4 regions of the Aliihoeflea sp. PC F10.4 genome follow, and region 3 is predicted to be linked to each of the others. Evidence: predicted binding sites of a transcription regulator. Region 3 holds the regulator's gene; each other region holds the start of a gene.
What was found. The regulator PhoB, encoded in region 3, activates phosphate uptake and scavenging genes when phosphate is short. The targets are predictions, from matches to a motif close to TGTCATNNANCTGTCAT.
Positions count from the first base shown of each region.

Region 1: the regulator PhoB is predicted to act here: its motif matches at 2,213-2,229, upstream of ugpB (sn-glycerol-3-phosphate ABC transporter substrate-binding protein UgpB).
Region 2: the regulator PhoB is predicted to act here: its motif matches at 2,235-2,251, upstream of ACX82Z_RS20195 (DUF2794 domain-containing protein).
Region 4: the regulator PhoB is predicted to act here: its motif matches at 1,896-1,912, upstream of ACX82Z_RS20820 (YdcH family protein).

Region 1 is NZ_JBTSWH010000001.1:554,117-558,324, forward strand. Features, by position in the region: gene ACX82Z_RS02665 (EAL domain-containing protein) at 1-552, shown strand, start outside; gene ACX82Z_RS02670 (EAL domain-containing protein) at 554-1,408, shown strand; gene ACX82Z_RS02675 (glutathione S-transferase family protein) at 1,502-2,116, shown strand; gene ugpB (sn-glycerol-3-phosphate ABC transporter substrate-binding protein UgpB) at 2,290-3,600, shown strand; gene ugpA (sn-glycerol-3-phosphate ABC transporter permease UgpA) at 3,702-4,208, shown strand, end outside.
Region 2 is NZ_JBTSWH010000001.1:4,025,450-4,029,657, reverse strand. Features, by position in the region: gene acnA (aconitate hydratase AcnA) at 1-1,015, shown strand, start outside; gene ACX82Z_RS20200 (DUF1223 domain-containing protein) at 1,178-1,936, shown strand; gene ACX82Z_RS20195 (DUF2794 domain-containing protein) at 2,266-2,649, shown strand; gene ACX82Z_RS20190 (RidA family protein) at 2,663-3,007, opposite strand; gene ACX82Z_RS20185 (aminotransferase) at 3,152-4,208, shown strand, end outside.
Region 3 is NZ_JBTSWH010000001.1:4,285,130-4,289,337, forward strand. Features, by position in the region: gene pstA (phosphate ABC transporter permease PstA) at 1-362, shown strand, start outside; gene pstB (phosphate ABC transporter ATP-binding protein PstB) at 398-1,210, shown strand; gene phoU (phosphate signaling complex protein PhoU) at 1,234-1,941, shown strand; gene phoB (phosphate regulon transcriptional regulator PhoB) at 1,941-2,627, shown strand; gene ACX82Z_RS21540 (ROK family transcriptional regulator) at 2,651-3,889, opposite strand; gene xylF (D-xylose ABC transporter substrate-binding protein) at 4,037-4,208, shown strand, end outside.
Region 4 is NZ_JBTSWH010000001.1:4,136,769-4,140,976, reverse strand. Features, by position in the region: gene ACX82Z_RS20835 (5-(carboxyamino)imidazole ribonucleotide synthase) at 1-1,030, opposite strand, end outside; gene purE (5-(carboxyamino)imidazole ribonucleotide mutase) at 1,027-1,524, opposite strand; gene ACX82Z_RS20825 (YdcH family protein) at 1,549-1,752, opposite strand; gene ACX82Z_RS20820 (YdcH family protein) at 1,979-2,158, shown strand; gene ACX82Z_RS20815 (ArsR/SmtB family transcription factor) at 2,238-2,501, opposite strand; gene ACX82Z_RS20810 (MFS transporter) at 2,498-3,772, opposite strand; gene ACX82Z_RS20805 (DUF1192 domain-containing protein) at 3,886-4,080, opposite strand; gene ACX82Z_RS20800 (NAD(P)H-quinone oxidoreductase) at 4,162-4,208, shown strand, end outside.

The sequences.
Region 1 (4,208 bases), 3.7 Mb from region 3:
GACCCGTCGCTTTTTTGCGACAGGGCGATCGTGGATGCTGCACTCGGCGAAATGCGCGATGTCGTCGCCCGTGCCGGATTGCGGCCCGAGCGTATCGTTTGCGAGGTGACGGAACAGTCTTCCACCTCAGCCGCTGCACTTCAGGATTTCGTAGCCGCCTTGCGATCCGATGGCTATGGTGTCGCCGTCGACGATTACGGAACCCAAAGTTCCGACATGGAGCGCGTAAAGCAGTTGCATCCCGACATCGTCAAGTTCGATGCCAAATGGATCGTCCGGCTGATGGAAACGCGGCCGGGTATTGCGCTTTTGAGCGTCATGGTCGAGGAATTCCATCAAAAGAATATCCGGACCGTGTTCGAGGGCATCGAGGAAGAATGGCAGATCGATGTGGCTGCCGAAATCGGTGTTTCCATGGTCCAGGGTTTTGCGCTTGCCCGTCCCCAGATCGCGCCGACGAATTTTGCGGCTCTGGAGGACGATGAACCACCGCCCGGCATCGGGACAGGTCGTCGACGGTCGGGTCGCGCATTCGGTCGGCGGAGGATGTGAAATGGGTGTTGAGGACGAGCTTTACGAGACGATAGAAGCTTCGATCCGTCACGAGGATGACGGCCCGAGCGTGGCGCAGTTCAACGCGCATGTTTTGCGCAGCGCATATCAGCCGATCTATCGCTCGCATGAGGGGCAAATGGCGGTCGCTGGCGCGCGCGGGCTGGTGCGCCCTGTCAGGGGCGGACGCCCGTCGGTTCCGGTGCGTCTTTTCGACCGGCTGAGCGCGGCCGACCGGCTGCGTCTGGAGTGCCTTTGCCGCGCCTTGCATATCGCCAATCTTCCGCATCTCGATCTTGAGACCCGGTCGCTGTCGCTTCGCATCGATGCGACCGACGCCGACGATTTCGAAATCGCGTTGGCGCTGTTGAGTACGGCCGTCACCGAGCTTGGAAATGAGGGTTACGATCCGCCGCGCATCACCTGCGAACTGGGATGCGGCCTCGAAGAGGCGTCCGCGCTGCGGGCGGACGCGGTGCGCCGCCACGGCTTTCGCGTTGCGCTTCGTGATTTCGGACCGGACATCGCCGGCGTCGAGATCGCGCGCGTCGCGAAGCCGGACTATGTGCGCATCGACGGCACATGGTTCCGTCAGGTCGCGCGCATGCCCGAGGCTCTCAAGCTTCTGTCCAGTGTCATCGCAGTTCTCCACGCGGACGACATCGAGATTCTGGCTGACGGGATCGAGGCGGTTCATGAACTCGAGGCAGCGCTCGAAATCGGTGCGGACCTCTTCCAGGGCTTCCTGTTTTCACCGCCGGTTCTTGCGGGAGCAAGGGTTACGGAACGACCTCTCGGCCTGCCGCAACTCCTGCGTCCACGCGCACGCATCATTCCGCTGCGCCGGCCCGCCTGATCCATCAGCGAAAATCATCGAACCATCGCCGTTACGGCCTCGCATCCGGTCGGCGAAACGGGCAGTCTTCATCGACTTCACGGGGAGACAACCATGCTGACGCTTTATGGAATGACCGACAGCGGCAATTGCTACAAGCCGCGCCTGCTTCTGGCGAAGCTGGGCGTCCCGTTTCGCCATGTCGAAGTCAGCACGACCGATGGCGGCACGCGTGCACCGGATTATCTGGATAAAAACCCGAACGGAAAGGTGCCGCTTCTGGAACTGGAGGACGGGCGGCTTCTGGCTGAAAGCAACGCGATCCTCCTTCATCTGGCCGAAGGCACGCGCTTTCTGCCTGCCGACGCCTATCAGCGCGCGCTTTGTTATCAGTGGCTTTTCTTCGAGCAATACAGTCATGAGCCGCAGATCGCCGTTCGCCGCTCGCTGGTGAAGTACCCGCATCTGGCTGCCAACGCGACCGAACAGCGGATGGCCGCGCTTCTGGAAGGCGGCAACAAGGCGCTCGCCGTCATGGAAGAAGGTCTTGCGAAGTCCCCGTTCTTCGCCGGCGAAACGATCAGCGTGGCCGATCTGGCGCTTTACGCTTACACGCATGATGCAGCCATCGCGGGTTTCGATCTGGCGCGCTTTCCTTTCGTTTCGGCGTGGCTTTCGCGCGTTGCCGAAGATGCGGGCCACGTCGAAATCGGTTGGAAACCTGCTTAAACGCTAAGCAAAGCGCGGCTTTTTGCGTCAATGTAGTTGACTCTTAGCCGATTTCAGGAAATTTCGTTTGTCAGTTTCACTGGATGACGAACTTGGTGTCGTCCAGTTGTCACAGACCGCCGATAGTGCGGGTCGCGGAAGTCAACTCTTTCGCCAACAAACGGGAGCGAAACATGTCCATGAAAACCTATGCGGCCGGTCTTGCCGCAACCTTCACCGTTTTGAGCGCGTCGACCGCGCTCGCGCAGACGCAGATCGACTGGTGGCACGCCATGTCCGGCGCCAACAACGACGTCGTCGAAGAGCTTGCCCAGGAATTCAACGACAGCCAGGACGACTATCGCGTCGTGCCGGCTTATCGCGGCACCTATCCCGAGACGCTGAACGCCGGCATCGCCGCTTTCCGCGCCAATCAGGCTCCGCACATCATTCAGGTCTTCGACGTCGGCACCGGCGTCATGATGGCTGCCGAAGGCGCGACGAAGCCGGTCGCCGAGATCATCTCGCTGACGGGCGAGGAATTCGATCCGGCGAACTACCTGCCGGGCATCGTCGCCTATTATTCGCGTCCGGACGGCACAATGCTGTCGTTCCCTTACAATTCGTCCTCTCCGATCCTCTACTACAACAAGGATTTGTTCGAGGAAGCCGGCCTCGATCCGGAGAACCCGCCGACCACCTGGCCGGAAGTCTTCGAGGCTGCCCGCACCATCAAGGAATCGGGCGCTGCCGCCTGCGGTTTCACCTCGACCTGGCTGACCTGGATCGGTCTTGAGAACTTCGCAGCCTGGAACAACCTCCAGTACGGCACCAACGAGAACGGCCTTGCCGGCACCGATGTCGAGCTGAAGATCAACGAGGGCATGTTCGTCACGCACTTCCAGAACATCGCCGATCTGGCCGCCGACGACACGTTCCGCTATGGCGGCCGCACGTCCGAAGCCAAAAACCTGTTCACCTCCGGCGAATGCGCGATCCTGACGGAATCGTCAGGCGGCCTCGGCGACGTCATCAATTCGGGCATGAATTACGGCCTCGGCCAGCTTCCCTACTATCCGGAAGCCGAAGGCGCTCCACAGAACACGATCCCCGGCGGCGCGAGCCTTTGGGTGTTCGAGGGCAAGTCGGACGAGGAATATCAGGGCGTCGCGGCGTTCTTCGAGTTCCTGTCGCAGACCGAAATCCAGGCGCGCCTGCATCAGGTTTCGGGCTATCTGCCGGTGACGATGGCCGCCTATGAGGCGACCAAGGAATCGGGCTTCTATGACGAGAACCCGGGCCGCGAAATCCCGATCACGCAGATGATGGGCAAGGCACCGACCGAGAATTCGCGTGGCGTTCGCCTCGTCAACCTGCCGCAGGTCCGCGACATCCAGAATGAAGAGTTCGAGCGCATGCTCGCCGGCGATCAGGATGCCCAGACGGCGCTCGACAACGCCGTTCGTCGCGGCAACGCCGCCATCCAGGAAGCGATCGGCAACTAAGACCGACGCGATACGCTCTTTCCGCCCGCGTGGACGACACGCGGGCGGTTTCTTGATAAAACGGGGAACGACCCCCGCGATCTGGCCCGAGAGGAAAATCCTTGTCCCCGCGCGTCGTCTTTCCCAACAAGGTGCTGCCCTATGTGCTGCTTGCCCCGCAGCTCATCATCGTGGCCATCTTCTTCTACTGGCCTGCGAGCCAGGCGCTTTATCAGTCCGTGCTGAGAGAAGACCCGTTCGGCCTTCGGACGACCTTCGTGGGCATGCGCAATTTCCAGCGCGTCCTCTCCGACCCCAACTATATCAACGCGGTCCAGAACACGGCCGTGTTCTCCGTCGCCGTCGCCTTCCTCGCCATGGGTATCGCGCTGCTTCTGGCGGTCATGGCCGACAAGATCATCAAGGGGAAGGGCTTCTACCGGACCATGCTGATCTGGCCCTACGCCATTGCGCCGGCGATCGCCGGCATGGTGTGGCTGTTCATGTTCAATCCGGCGATGGGCACTTTCGCCTATATGCTGCGCTCGTCGGGCTATGCGTGGGACCCGCTGTTGAAGGGCGATCAGGCCATGTGGCTCGTCATCGCGGCGGCCGCGTGGAAGCAGATC
Region 2 (4,208 bases), 260 kb from region 3:
CGCGCTTGCCGGTTCGGTAACGAAGGATCTGACCACGGAGCCGCTCGGCCAGGACAAGGACGGCAAGGACGTCTTCCTGAAGGACATCTGGCCGACCTCGGCCGAAATCCAGGACTTCATCGCGAAGAACGTCACGCGCGAACTGTTCGCCGAGAAATATGCAGACGTCTTCAAGGGCGACGAGAATTGGCAGAAGGTGCAGGTTTCGGCCGGCCAGACCTACACCTGGGACGACGATTCGACCTATGTGCAGAACCCGCCTTACTTCGAAGGCATGCAGAAGAAGTCCGACGGCAAGATCGCACCGATCAACGGCGCGCGCGTCCTCGGCCTCTTCGGCGACAAGATCACGACCGACCACATCTCGCCGGCCGGTTCGATCAAGGCGGCCTCGCCGGCAGGTGCTTACCTGACCGAGCATGGCGTCGGCGTCGCCGACTTCAACCAGTACGGCACGCGGCGCGGCAACCATGAGGTGATGATGCGCGGCACCTTCGCCAATATCCGCATCCGCAACCACATGCTGGGCGAAAACGGGCGCGAGGGCGGCTACACGATCCACTATCCTTCCAAGGAGGAGATGTCGATCTACGACGCCGCCATGCGCTACAAGGAAGAAGGCGTCCCGCTGGTAATCTTCTCGGGCGTCGAATACGGCAACGGCTCGTCGCGCGACTGGGCGGCCAAGGGCACGAATCTTCTGGGCGTGCGCGCGGTCATCGCGCAGTCGTTCGAGCGTATTCACCGTTCGAACCTTGTCGGCATGGGCGTCATCCCGTTCGTTCTGGAAGACGGTACGAGCTGGGCGGAGCTGGCGCTCAAGGGCGACGAGACCGTGACCATCGAGGGCCTCGATGCGATCAAGCCGCGTCAGAAGATGGTCGCCAAGGTGACCTATGCGGACGGCACCGAAAAGGACGTGCCGATCTGGTGCCGGATCGATACGCTCGATGAGCTCGACTACTTCAAGAATGGCGGCATCCTGCAATACGTCTTGCGCGATCTCGCCGCCTGAGCGAACGCGCATAATGAAATCATCGACCGGGGCGTTCGCGCCCCGGTTTTTTTGCGCCTGCGTTTCACCCGAACGTGACTTTCCGTTGACCTCACGCAATGCCTAACCTTATGTCGATTGCGGCGGCGCCATTCCGGCTCGCCGCCTGAAACCGGATCGATCATGGGAATGCCACGCGCATCTGGGCTCATCGCCTTTGCGATAGCCGGCTTTGTTACCTTTGCCGCATCGGCCTCGCCCGATGTCGACAAGCCCGTCGCCGTGGTCGAACTCTTCACCAGCCAGGGCTGCAACTCCTGCCCGAAGGCCGACGCCAAGCTCGCCGAACTTGCCGAGACCGGCGACGTGGTCGCGCTTGGTTTCCATGTCGACTATTGGGATTATCTGGGCTGGAAGGACACGCTTGCCACGCCCGAAAACACCGATCGCCAGCGCGATTATTCGCGCATTTTCGGAAACCGGTCGGTCTATACGCCGCAGATCGTCATCAACGGTGAGGGCGATTTGAAGGGCTCGAAACCCGACCGCGTGGACGCGGCGATTCGCCGTGTTCGCAAAGGCGGTCTTTTGCCCGTCGATGTCGATCTTCGTTTCGACCCGGACAGTCTCGTGATTTCGGTCGGTGAAGGCGTTGCCCGCGGCGAGGCGAGCGTGCTCGTGGTCTATTTCGCCGACCGAACCGAGGTCGATATCGGACAGGGACGAAATCGCGGGCGCTCGCATGCCTATGTTCATCCGGTGAAGGCGTTTCACAGCGCTGGCATGTGGGAAGGGAAGGCTGCCGAGATGCGCCTGCCGCTGCATGACGTTCGCAAGAAAGGCGCGGGAGGGGTGGCGGTTCTCTTGCAGGAGATCGACGCGAACGGCCTGCCGGGCGAAATCCGCGGCGCAGCCCTGATTCATCATCACGAAGGATCGTAATCCTCGCGGCTGGCTGCTGACGATTTCAAGGGAAGAAGTTGCCGAGTTGGTTCGATCCGACGTCGATCCCGTGGGCGGGGGGCTTGGGGTTACGGCACCGGGCCGGACCGAACCGTCTCAGGCAACGGTGGGACTTTGGTCTTCGATTGAGGCCGGACCTTGGATTAATTGCGGCGACAATGAGGCCGACAATCACCAATTCCGACAGGCTGTCCCTTGGCGTGAGGTTGAATAACCGTACGACTCGGCAAATGTTTTGACCTTGCAATTGCGTGTGGCGCGGGCGAACCTGCTCTCATGTCGCGAAACTGTCACGAGGAGGTTCGCCGATGACCGATGGCGGACATGGCGCAGGCGCCGAGCGCTCCGCAACGCTCATCCCGCTTCATGAGGCGCGCCGCGAGCGCATGGAGCTTCCGGTGACGTTTCACCGCCTCGAACTCGATCTGATCCTGCGGCTCTACAGTCGGATGGTCGCCGCCGGCGAATGGCGCGACTATGCGATCGATCATTTGAAGGATCGCGCCATCTTTTCCGTTTTCCGGCGCACCAGCGAGGTTCCGCTGTTCCAGATCGTCAAGACGCCGGCGCTCGCGCGCAAGCAGGGCGCGTTTTCCGTCATGGCGGCGAACGGCGTCGTCTTGAAGCGCGGGCACGAACTTGCCCGCGTCATGACCGTCTTCGACAAGAAGTTGAAACTCGTCGGCGCGTAGCTTTCGGGGCGTTTTAGCCCTGCGCGGCGACGACGATGATCTCGACCTTGTATTTCGGCGCGGCGAGCTTGGCTTCGCCGGTTGCGCGTGCGGGCGTGTTCGACGGATCGACCCAGGCGTCCCAAACCGCGTTCATCTCGGCGAAATCGGCCATGTCGGAAAGCCAGATCTGAGCCGACAGGATGCGCGACTTCGACGAACCGCCGATAGCCAGAAGACGGTCGACTTCCTTCAGGACCGATTCGGTCTGCGCCTTGACGGTGTCGCCCTCGCCTACCTGACCTGCGAGATAGACGACGCCGTTGAAGACATTGACATGGCTCATGCGCGGGCCGGTCTCGTGGCGGGTGATGGTCATGGAGAAATCCTCTTATGAAACGCGTTGAATGGCTCTCGCCATAACGCGGCGAGGTCGCTTCGGCAACGCGGTTGCATCGCGCATTGGATTGATCGGCCAGAATGGTATAGCGCTCGAACTTTCACCGCATGAAGGTCATGGAATTTGACACGTCCGGCTTCCCTCAATCCGCTGATCGCCAATCTGTCCGCCCCGCCGATCCCGCTCGTGCAGGGTTGGGGCCGCGCCTATGACGGACGGATGGGGCCGCTGATCGATCTAAGTCAGGCCGTGCCGGGCTATCCGCCCGAAAAGCGCATGCTTGACTGGCTGGCCGAGGCGGCCGGTTCGGTCGCCGCCACCGGTTATGGGCCGATCGAGGGAGAAAGCGCCCTGCGCGCAGCCTATGCCGAGCACCAGAGCGCGCTTTACGGGGCGTCGATCAAAGCGGCGAACATCCACATTACAGCCGGCTGCAATCAGGCCTTCGTCACTGCCGCGATGGCCGTTGCCGGGGCTGGTGACGCGGTTTTGATGACCAATCCGTGCTATTTTAACCACGAAACGACGCTGGCCATGCTCGGCATCGAGCCGCGTTATGTGCGCTGCCACGCGGAAAACGGATTTTTGCCGGCCGTCGAAGACGTCGCCGCCGCCATCGACGAAAAGGTCCGGGCGCTTGCCATCGTCACGCCGAACAATCCGACCGGCGCCGTCTATCCGCTTGCGCTTCTGGCCGAGCTTCTGGCGCTGTGCCGCGACAAGGGAATCTGGCTGATCCTCGACGAAACCTATCGCGATTTCCTGTCAGTTGCAGATACGCGCCCGCACGATCTCTTTGCCGAACCGCGCTGGGGCGACAATCTGATCGGGCTTTATTCCTTTTCCAAATCCTTCTGCATTCCGGGTCATCGGCTCGGCGCGGTGACCGGATCGCCGCAAATCGTCGAAGCGATCGCCAAGATCATGGACAATGTCCAGATCTGTGCGCCGCGCGCACCGCAAATCGCGCTGACGAAGGCGATCCCGGCGCTGATAGATTGGCGCGAGGAAAACCGCATCGAGATCGCGAACCGGGCCGACGCGCTACGCACTGCACTCGACGGCGTCAATGGCTGGACGCTCGATGCGGTCGGTGCATATTTCGCCTTTCTGCGGCACCCGTTCGACACCGTGTCGAGCGTCGATGTCGCGGAAAGGCTGGCGCGCGAGGCGGGCGTCA
Region 3 (4,208 bases):
CGTCGCTGAGGCAGGCCGCGCTCGGTCTCGGCGCGTCGAAGACGCAGACCGTCTTCCACCACGTTCTGCCCGTTACCTATCCGGGCATCCTGACCGCCACGATCATCGGTGTGGCGCAGGCGCTGGGAGAGACCGCACCGCTGCTTCTCATCGGCATGAACGCTTTCGTCGCCTCCATCCCCGGTTCGCCTTTCGACCAGTCCACCGCCCTGCCGGTCCAGATCTATCTTTGGCAGGGTAACGAGAACCGCAATTTCTTCGAGGCGCGCACATCGGCCGCAATTATCGTGCTTCTGGCGCTCATGATCAGCCTGAATGCGATCGCCATCTTCCTTCGCAGCCGACTGGAGCGCCGCAAATGACCAACATCGCCAAATCGGAGAACACCGACATGAACATGTCTTCCGGTGCCATCGTCGACGCCGCCAACGCTTCCAGGAACCAGAAAGCTGCAAAAGCGCGCGTGACGGCGCAGAACGTCAATGTCTTCTACGGACAGAAGCAGGCGCTGTTCGACGTCTCAGTCAACGTGCCCGACCGCTCCGTCATCGCGTTCATCGGTCCTTCGGGTTGCGGCAAGTCGACCTTCCTTCGCTGCCTCAACCGCATGAACGACACGATCGAGGGTTGTCGCGTCGAAGGCGACATCAAGCTCGACGGGCAGGACGTCTACGATCCGAAGATCGACGTGGTGGAACTGCGCGCCCGCGTCGGCATGGTGTTCCAGAAACCGAACCCGTTCCCGAAGTCGATCTTCGAGAATGTCGCGTACGGTCCAAAAATCCACGGCCTTGCTTCCAACAAAAGCGAACTGGAAGAAATCGTCGTCACCAGCCTGAAGAAGGCGAGCCTCTTCGAGGAGGTGAAGGACCGTCTGCACGAGCCGGGCACGGGACTTTCGGGCGGCCAGCAGCAGCGCCTGTGCATCGCGCGCGCCATCGCGGTCTCGCCGGAAGTGATCCTGATGGACGAGCCGTGCTCCGCGCTCGATCCGATCGCGACCGCCAAGATCGAGGAACTGATCGACGAGTTGCGCGCCAATTACACGATCGCGATCGTGACGCACTCGATGCAGCAGGCGGCTCGCGTGTCGCAGCGCACGGCGTTCTTCCATCTGGGCCTGCTCGTCGAGGAAGGGCCGACGGAAGCGATCTTCACCGCGCCGAACGACAAGCGCACGCAGGACTACGTCACCGGCCGCTTCGGCTGACCGGACGGGGAGAGGGCAGGACCATGGGTGGACATATCGTAGCCTCCTTCGACGAGGAACTCGGCGAGATCGACCGGCTGATCCGCGAAATGGGCGATCTGGCGCAAAGCATGGTGTCTGCGGCGACGAAATCGCTGCTCGACAACGATGTCGCGCTCGCCCAGCGCGTCATATCCGACGATATGTCGATGGACGACCGACAGCGCCAGATCGACGAACGGGCCATCACGCTGATCGCCAAGCGTCAGCCGATGGCGCAGGATCTGCGTGCTGTGGTCGCCGCTATCCGCATGGCGAGCGATCTCGAGCGTATCGGCGATCTTGCGAAGAACATCGCAAAGCGCGTCAACGCGGTCGGTTCGGGCGTCATGCAGCGCAAGTTGTCCCATTCCATCGATACGATGGCCGGGCTGGTGCGCGCGCAACTGGCTGGCGTCATTGAAAACTATGTCGGGCGCAACGCCGACGTGCTTGTCGATCTGCGGGCGGACGACGAGCATATCGACGTTCATTACACGGCCGTCTTTCGCGAACTTCTGACCTACATGATGGAAGACCCGCGCAACATCACGCCCTGCACGCATCTTCTGTTCTGCGCCAAGAATCTGGAGCGCATCGGCGACCACGCGACGAATATCGCCGAAAACGCCTATTACATGATGGTCGGCAAGCAATTGCCGGTCCATCGCCCCAAGCTCGACGAGACATCGATCTCGGGTGATCCGCGATGATGGCACCGAAGATCATGGTGGTGGAGGACGAGGAGGCGCTGGGCGTTCTTATCCGCTATAATCTCGAAGCCGAAGGTTATCAGGTCGAGACGATCATGCGCGGGGACGACGCCGAAATCCGGCTTCAGGAAACGGTGCCCGATCTTCTCGTTCTCGACTGGATGGTGCCGGCGGTTTCCGGCATCGAACTTTGCCGCCGGCTGCGGATGCGACCCGAGACGGAGCGCTTGCCGATCATCATGCTGACGGCGCGCGGCGAAGAGAGCGACCGGGTGAGAGGGCTTTCGACCGGCGCGGACGACTATCTGGTCAAGCCGTTCTCGACGCCCGAATTCGTCGCCCGCGTGCGCGCGCTTTTGCGCCGGGCAAAGCCGGAAGTGCTTTCAAGTGTGCTCAAGGTCGGCGACATCGTGCTCGACCGCGAAGCGCATCGCACCTATCGCGGCCCGCATGAAGTTCATCTGGGGCCGACCGAATTCCGGCTGCTCGAATTCCTGATGCAGCATCCCGGCCGCGTATTCTCGCGCGGGCATCTGCTCGACAGTGTCTGGGGTGAGACGAACTATATCGACGAGCGAACGGTCGACGTTCATGTCGGCCGCCTGCGCAAGGCGATCAATCCGAACGGAGCGCCGGACGTGATCCGCACGATCCGCGGCGCAGGCTATTCGATCAACGAAAGCTGACCTGTTTCAGGCCGGAAGCTGCTCTACCCTGCCGTTTCCTGCATGGCGTTGACGTAGCCCGGCGCGAACAGCTCGTTGTCTACGGCCTCAAGCGCCTTGCGTGCGCAACCCTCCCGTATCAGCGGCATTTCGTCGGCTTCCAGATCGAACGAGATCACCGCGTCGTGCTGGCCGCCAGCAGTCTGTGCGATCGCCTCGCGGATCGCCGGTTCCATGATGTCGAAAGCGTGCGTTCCCGGCCCCACGACCGCAACGGGAGCAGGGTCGATCAGCGCGAAGAGAGACCCAAGCCCATATCCCAGCGCTTCGCCCGCCCGCATGAAGGCCTCGCGCGCCGGGCCGTCTTTTTGCCGTGCCTCGCCTGCAAGCTGCAACATGGTCTCGCGATCGACATCCGCATCGGGTTCGCACTCGTCCTCCTGGCCTTTCGATGCGCGAAGGATCGCATAGTTTCCCGCATAAGCCTCGACGCAGCCATGGCGGCCGCATCTGCACAAGGCCCCGTGCGGCTTGTAGACCATGTGGCCGAATTCCCCGCCCGACGAATAGGCGCCGGTGAAAAGCTCGCCGCGCAGAACAAGACCCATGCCGATGCCGTTCGACAGGAGGATCGTCACGAAATTGTCCCGATACCGTTCCGGCTCGCGGGCCCGCAGCGCAAGCGCGATCATGTTGCAGTCGTTCTGCACGGTGACGGGGAAGCCGAACCTGGTTTCGATGAAATCGGCGAAGGCGATGCCGCTATGCGGCGTAATCGGTGTCCACAAGAGCGTCCGCCCGCCCGAATCGATGATGCCCTGAATGGCCATCGTCATGCGCATGATTTCCGATGGATCGCGCGCGGCGTCGCCAAGCACGCCCTTGATGATCGTGGATACGGCCTCGATCAATTCCTCGCGGGACGCCGTCAGCGTCGACAGGCGTTCATGTCGCTCGCACACGGTGCGGCCCGCATAGTCGATCACGCTCGCCGAAAGCGTGTTGAGAAGCAGAACGACCGCGAGCACCGTTCCCGCGCGAGGTTCCAGTTCCAGCGAGACCTGCGGACGCCCGCGCCGAACCAGTTCCCCGCCCGAGCCCTTTGCCTGCCGCAGAACGCCTTCGGCGATCAGGTCGGAGGCGATGGCGGAAATCGTCGAATGGCTGAGCCCGGTGCGGGTCGCAAGTTCGGTGCGGGAAGGCTGTCCGTCCCGGCGAACGGCTGCAATCACAAGGGCGCGGTTGCGCTTGCGCAGATCGTCGTGGCGTACGCCCATTGTCATCGAAACGATTCCTCCTGAAGGCGTCTTGATGCACCTTTCAAAGGATATTGACACGTCGGAAATGGTGAGTCATTCTTTTTTTCGAGGCTCGAAAAAAAGAGCCTCCCCAACTGAGGAGGCGCCGTTCACGGCGCAGGGAGGAACATCATGAAGACTTTCACAACCGCCCTTCTGGCGGGTGTCGCGCTTTCCATGACGCTTGCAACCGCAGCGAAAGCCGAAGGACTTGTCATCGGCGTTTCCTGGTCGAACTTTCAGGAAGAGCGCTGGAAGACAGACGAAGCGGCGATGAGAGAAGCCATCGAAGCCGCCGGCAATC
Region 4 (4,208 bases), 150 kb from region 3:
GTGCTTCGCTCTTTCCGTAAAGATGAAGAACGACGCCAGGCTCTCCAGCCAGTGTCTCGACCTGTTCGATGTCGTCGCCGATCAGGTTTTCCATTACGCAGTTCGAATGGCGCGCGCTGTTGCCCAGCGGCAGGCCGCTGATTGCGCGGATGTGCTGCTCGAACTGCGACACGGCGCAGGCGGCTTCCGTCCAGTGGCCGGAATTGTGGACGCGCGGCGCCATTTCGTTGGCGATCACCGAACCGTCGCCGAGAACAAAAAACTCGACGCCGATCACTCCGACATAGTCGAGCGCGTCGAGAACGTTGAACGTCGCTTCGCGCGCGGCGCCGAGCGTCTTCGGGCGCACCTTCGCCGGTACAGTCGACCGTTTCAGGATACCGCCCTGATGCACGTTTTCGGCCGCATCGAAGGCGACCTTCGCTCCCGTAAGGTCACGCGCCGCCACCACGGACAATTCACTTGCGAACGGCACGAAGCCTTCGAGGATCAGCGGAACGGAACCCATATTCTCGTAGACGCCGTGCGCCTGATCGCCACCCGCGTCGCGAAAGACCTTCTGGCCCTTGCCGTCATAGCCCATCCGGCGCGTCTTCAGGACGCCCGAGCCGCCGAAGGTCTGAAGCGCGCGCGAAAGATCGGTATTGCTGTCGATCGCCTTGTAGGGTGCCGTGGCGATGCCGGCATCGTTGAGGAACTGCTTCTCGATCAGGCGGTCCTGCGCCATTTCGAGCGCACGCGGCGGCGGGAAGACTGGATGGTCAGCCGCAAGGCTTTTCGCAGCCTCGACCGGCACGTTCTCGAATTCATAGGTGATGACGTCGCATTCGGAGCCCAGACGCGCCAGGCCGTGGGCGTCGTCATAGGCGGCGACGATCTGTTCGTTGGCGACCTGCGCTGCAGGGCAATCGCCCTGCGGATCGAGGATCACGGTGCGATAGCCGAGCTTCGCGGCCGCCATGGCGAGCATGCGGCCAAGCTGGCCCCCGCCGATGATGCCAATGGTCGAGCCTGATTTGAGCGCGCTCATGGCTCGTCCGTCGGCCGTTCGGCGACCGCGTCGCTCTGCTTTTGACGCCACGCATCAAGTCGGGTCGCCAGATCTTCATCGTAAAGCGCCAGCACGGCTGCGGCCAAAAGCGCGGCGTTGACGGCGCCCGCGCGACCGATGGCGAGCGTGCCGACCGGAATGCCGGCCGGCATCTGGACGATGGACAAAAGCGAATCCTGACCCGAAAGCGCCTTCGATTCGACCGGCACGCCGAAGACCGGCAGCGGTGTCAGGGCCGCCGCCATTCCAGGCAGATGCGCCGCGCCGCCTGCGCCTGCGATCACGACCTTGAAGCCTTCGCCCTTCGCACTCTTGGCGAAATCGTAGAGTCGCTCGGGCGTCCGGTGCGCCGAGACGATCCGCGCGTCGTAACCGAGGCCGAGCGCATCCAGCGTTTCGGCGGCGTGACGCATCGTGGCCCAGTCCGACTGGCTGCCCATGATGATGGCGATTTCAACTTTGGCTTGCGGCATGGAATCCGGTTCGATGTAACGCGCTCAGGCGATGATGTCGGGAATGATCCGATCTTCGAGCTTGGACAATTTGTCCTTCAGCGCAAGCTTCTTCTTCTTCATGCGCTGGATCTGGAGCGGGTCGCACCCGACCTCGATCATCGCATTGATCGCGGCATCGAAATCCGCGTGCTCCTGCTTGGTCCGGGCAAATTCGAGACGAATCTCCGCCTGATCCTGTTCCGACATCTTCACCGTCTGCTGAATGCGAGGCGCGCTCGCGAAGGCGGGCCGCGTCAGACGCGATCCTCGTGGGCGATTCATATCACATGTCGATTTGTCAGGAAATGCTACTACTGGGTGTTCGACAGCTTTTGCGAGTGATGGCACACTGTCATCGTGCTGTCATATCCGGTTCCGACCGGGAACCGGACGGCGAGCACGCGAACGAGGAACCAGGAAGGGAGAGCCCGGAATGTCTCTAGCGTCCCATTTACAGGAACTCCAGCGCAAACACGGCGATGTCGACAAGCAACTGGACGAGGTGATGGCGCATCCCTCGGCCGATCCGCTCGAGATCGCTTCATTGAAACGGCGGAAGCTGGCCCTGAAGGACGAAATGGAAAAAATCCGGTCGTATCCGACCAGGCACTAAACGCCGGGCTTTTGAGGGAAAGCCCATAGGGGACCTGCCGGTGGCGTTCGCGCCGCCGGCTTTGTTTTTTCGGGCTCGATCACCCCTCCCAGAACTGATCCAACCACAAATTGAGCTTGAGGAAGCCGGCGGGCTCGATCTCGTAGACCCGCTTTGTGCCTTCACTGGTGGCGAGAACGAGCCCCGCATCGAGCAGCGCCTTCAGATGCTGCGAAACCGCCGGGCGCGATATCGGCAAGCCGGCGGCAAGTTCGCCCACCGTCTTCGGACCGCGCCGCAACTCTTCCAGCAAATGCCGCCGCGTCGGGTCGGCGATCGCGGAAAAGGCGTCCGCTCCGCTCATGCGGCGTCCCGCCGCTCCGCGTCCTCACTCGTATCCTCGGTATCGCTGCGCGGATCGAGCAGCACCGCCTGCGGCGTGACGGCGCGCTCGGACGGCAAGGTCTTGAACGCCTCGCGTTCCTCGATCGGCACCGGCGCGCGGCGCGAGACGCGAAGCATGGTGTAGCCGGCCAGAACGAGATGCGGCAGGGCGGTCGCCAGGAACAGGCTTTCGGGGCGCAGATAGTCCATCAAAGGAGCGGCCACCATCGGCCCGATCATCGTTCCGAACCCGTAGAGCAGCAGCAGCCCGCCCGAAACCTTGACGAAATCCTCCGGGCTCGCATGGTCGTTGGCATGCGCGACGGCGATCGAATAGAGCGTATAGGCGAACATGCCGTAGGCGCCGGTCATCACGAGAACGACGATGCCGTTTCGCGGCGCGATCAAAAAGATCACCAGCGCGATCAATCCGCAGAAAGCCGATGCGCTCGCCAGCACGTAGCGCCGGTCGGTGCGGTCTGAAATCCGGCCGACCGGCATCTGCGCCAGCGCACCGGCAAGCACCACGAGGCTCATCATCAGCGCGATCTCGAAAGTGGTGATGCCGATTCGCGCGCCATAGACCGCGCCGAGCGTGCCCCACGCACCGTTCGCGATGCCCACGAGAAGGCACGCAGCCGAAGCCACCGGCGAGTTGCGGTACAGCCCTTTCAGGTCGAGCGAGACGCTTTGCAGCGGTTTCGGAGCCATAGCGGAGGAGATCGCGGTCGGGATCAGCGAGGCGCAGAACAGGATGCCCGCCATCATGAACAGGGACGCGTTGCCGATATCGGCGGACGCGACCACCATCTGTCCGGCCATGATCGAGGCGTAGGTCACCATCATGTAAAGACCGAAGATGCTGCCCCGGTTCTCGTTCGACGAGCGCTCGTTGAGCCAGCTCTCGATGACCATGAAGGCACCTGCCATCGCAAAGCCGGTGCAGGCACGAAGGATGATCCAGGCAACCTCGTTGATCCAGATGCCGGTCATCAGCGCGACGATGGAAGCGGTTGCCGCGAACGCGCCATAGGCACGTACGTGACCGACGCGCTGCACGAGATACGGCGCGCGATAGCAGCCCGCAACGAAACCGACGGCCCAGGCCGTGCCCAAAAGACCGAGCGAGGTGGTCGTAAATCCTTCCGCCTGCCCGCGCAGCGGCAGAACCAGCCCATGCAAACCTGAGCCGGAAAGCAGGAACGCCGTACCGAAAAGCAGCGAAAGGACGGGGCGGATGGACATGAACATCAAACGAATCTCTTGTGGTCGAGGCGGCGTCGCAGCGCCGGGACAATAGACCTATTACGACCTTTTGACGGCGCGGCTGCGACAGCGGCTGGGGAAAAACCGTCGTCTGCCGATCAGCTCGTCCTGAACAGCGCCTCCGCTGCCGATCGTGTGGAGCCCTTGTCGGCCATTTCGGCCTCCAACCGCGCGATCTCCACCTTCAGCGCCTCGACGCGCTCTGCAAGTTCGCCCACCGAAAGCAAAGACAGGTCCTGCCCGATCTCGTGTACTTTTTTCCGGCGCACCGGTTCGTCGTCGAAAGCGGCCATGGCGCATACTCCCGTTTGATCGTCGCCTCTTAAAGCTACATAAGGAGGCGGTTGCGATCAAACCCGCCAAAGGAGTCATGAATGAGCGTCGACCTGCCCGAAAAGATGACCGCTGTTGCCATCACCGA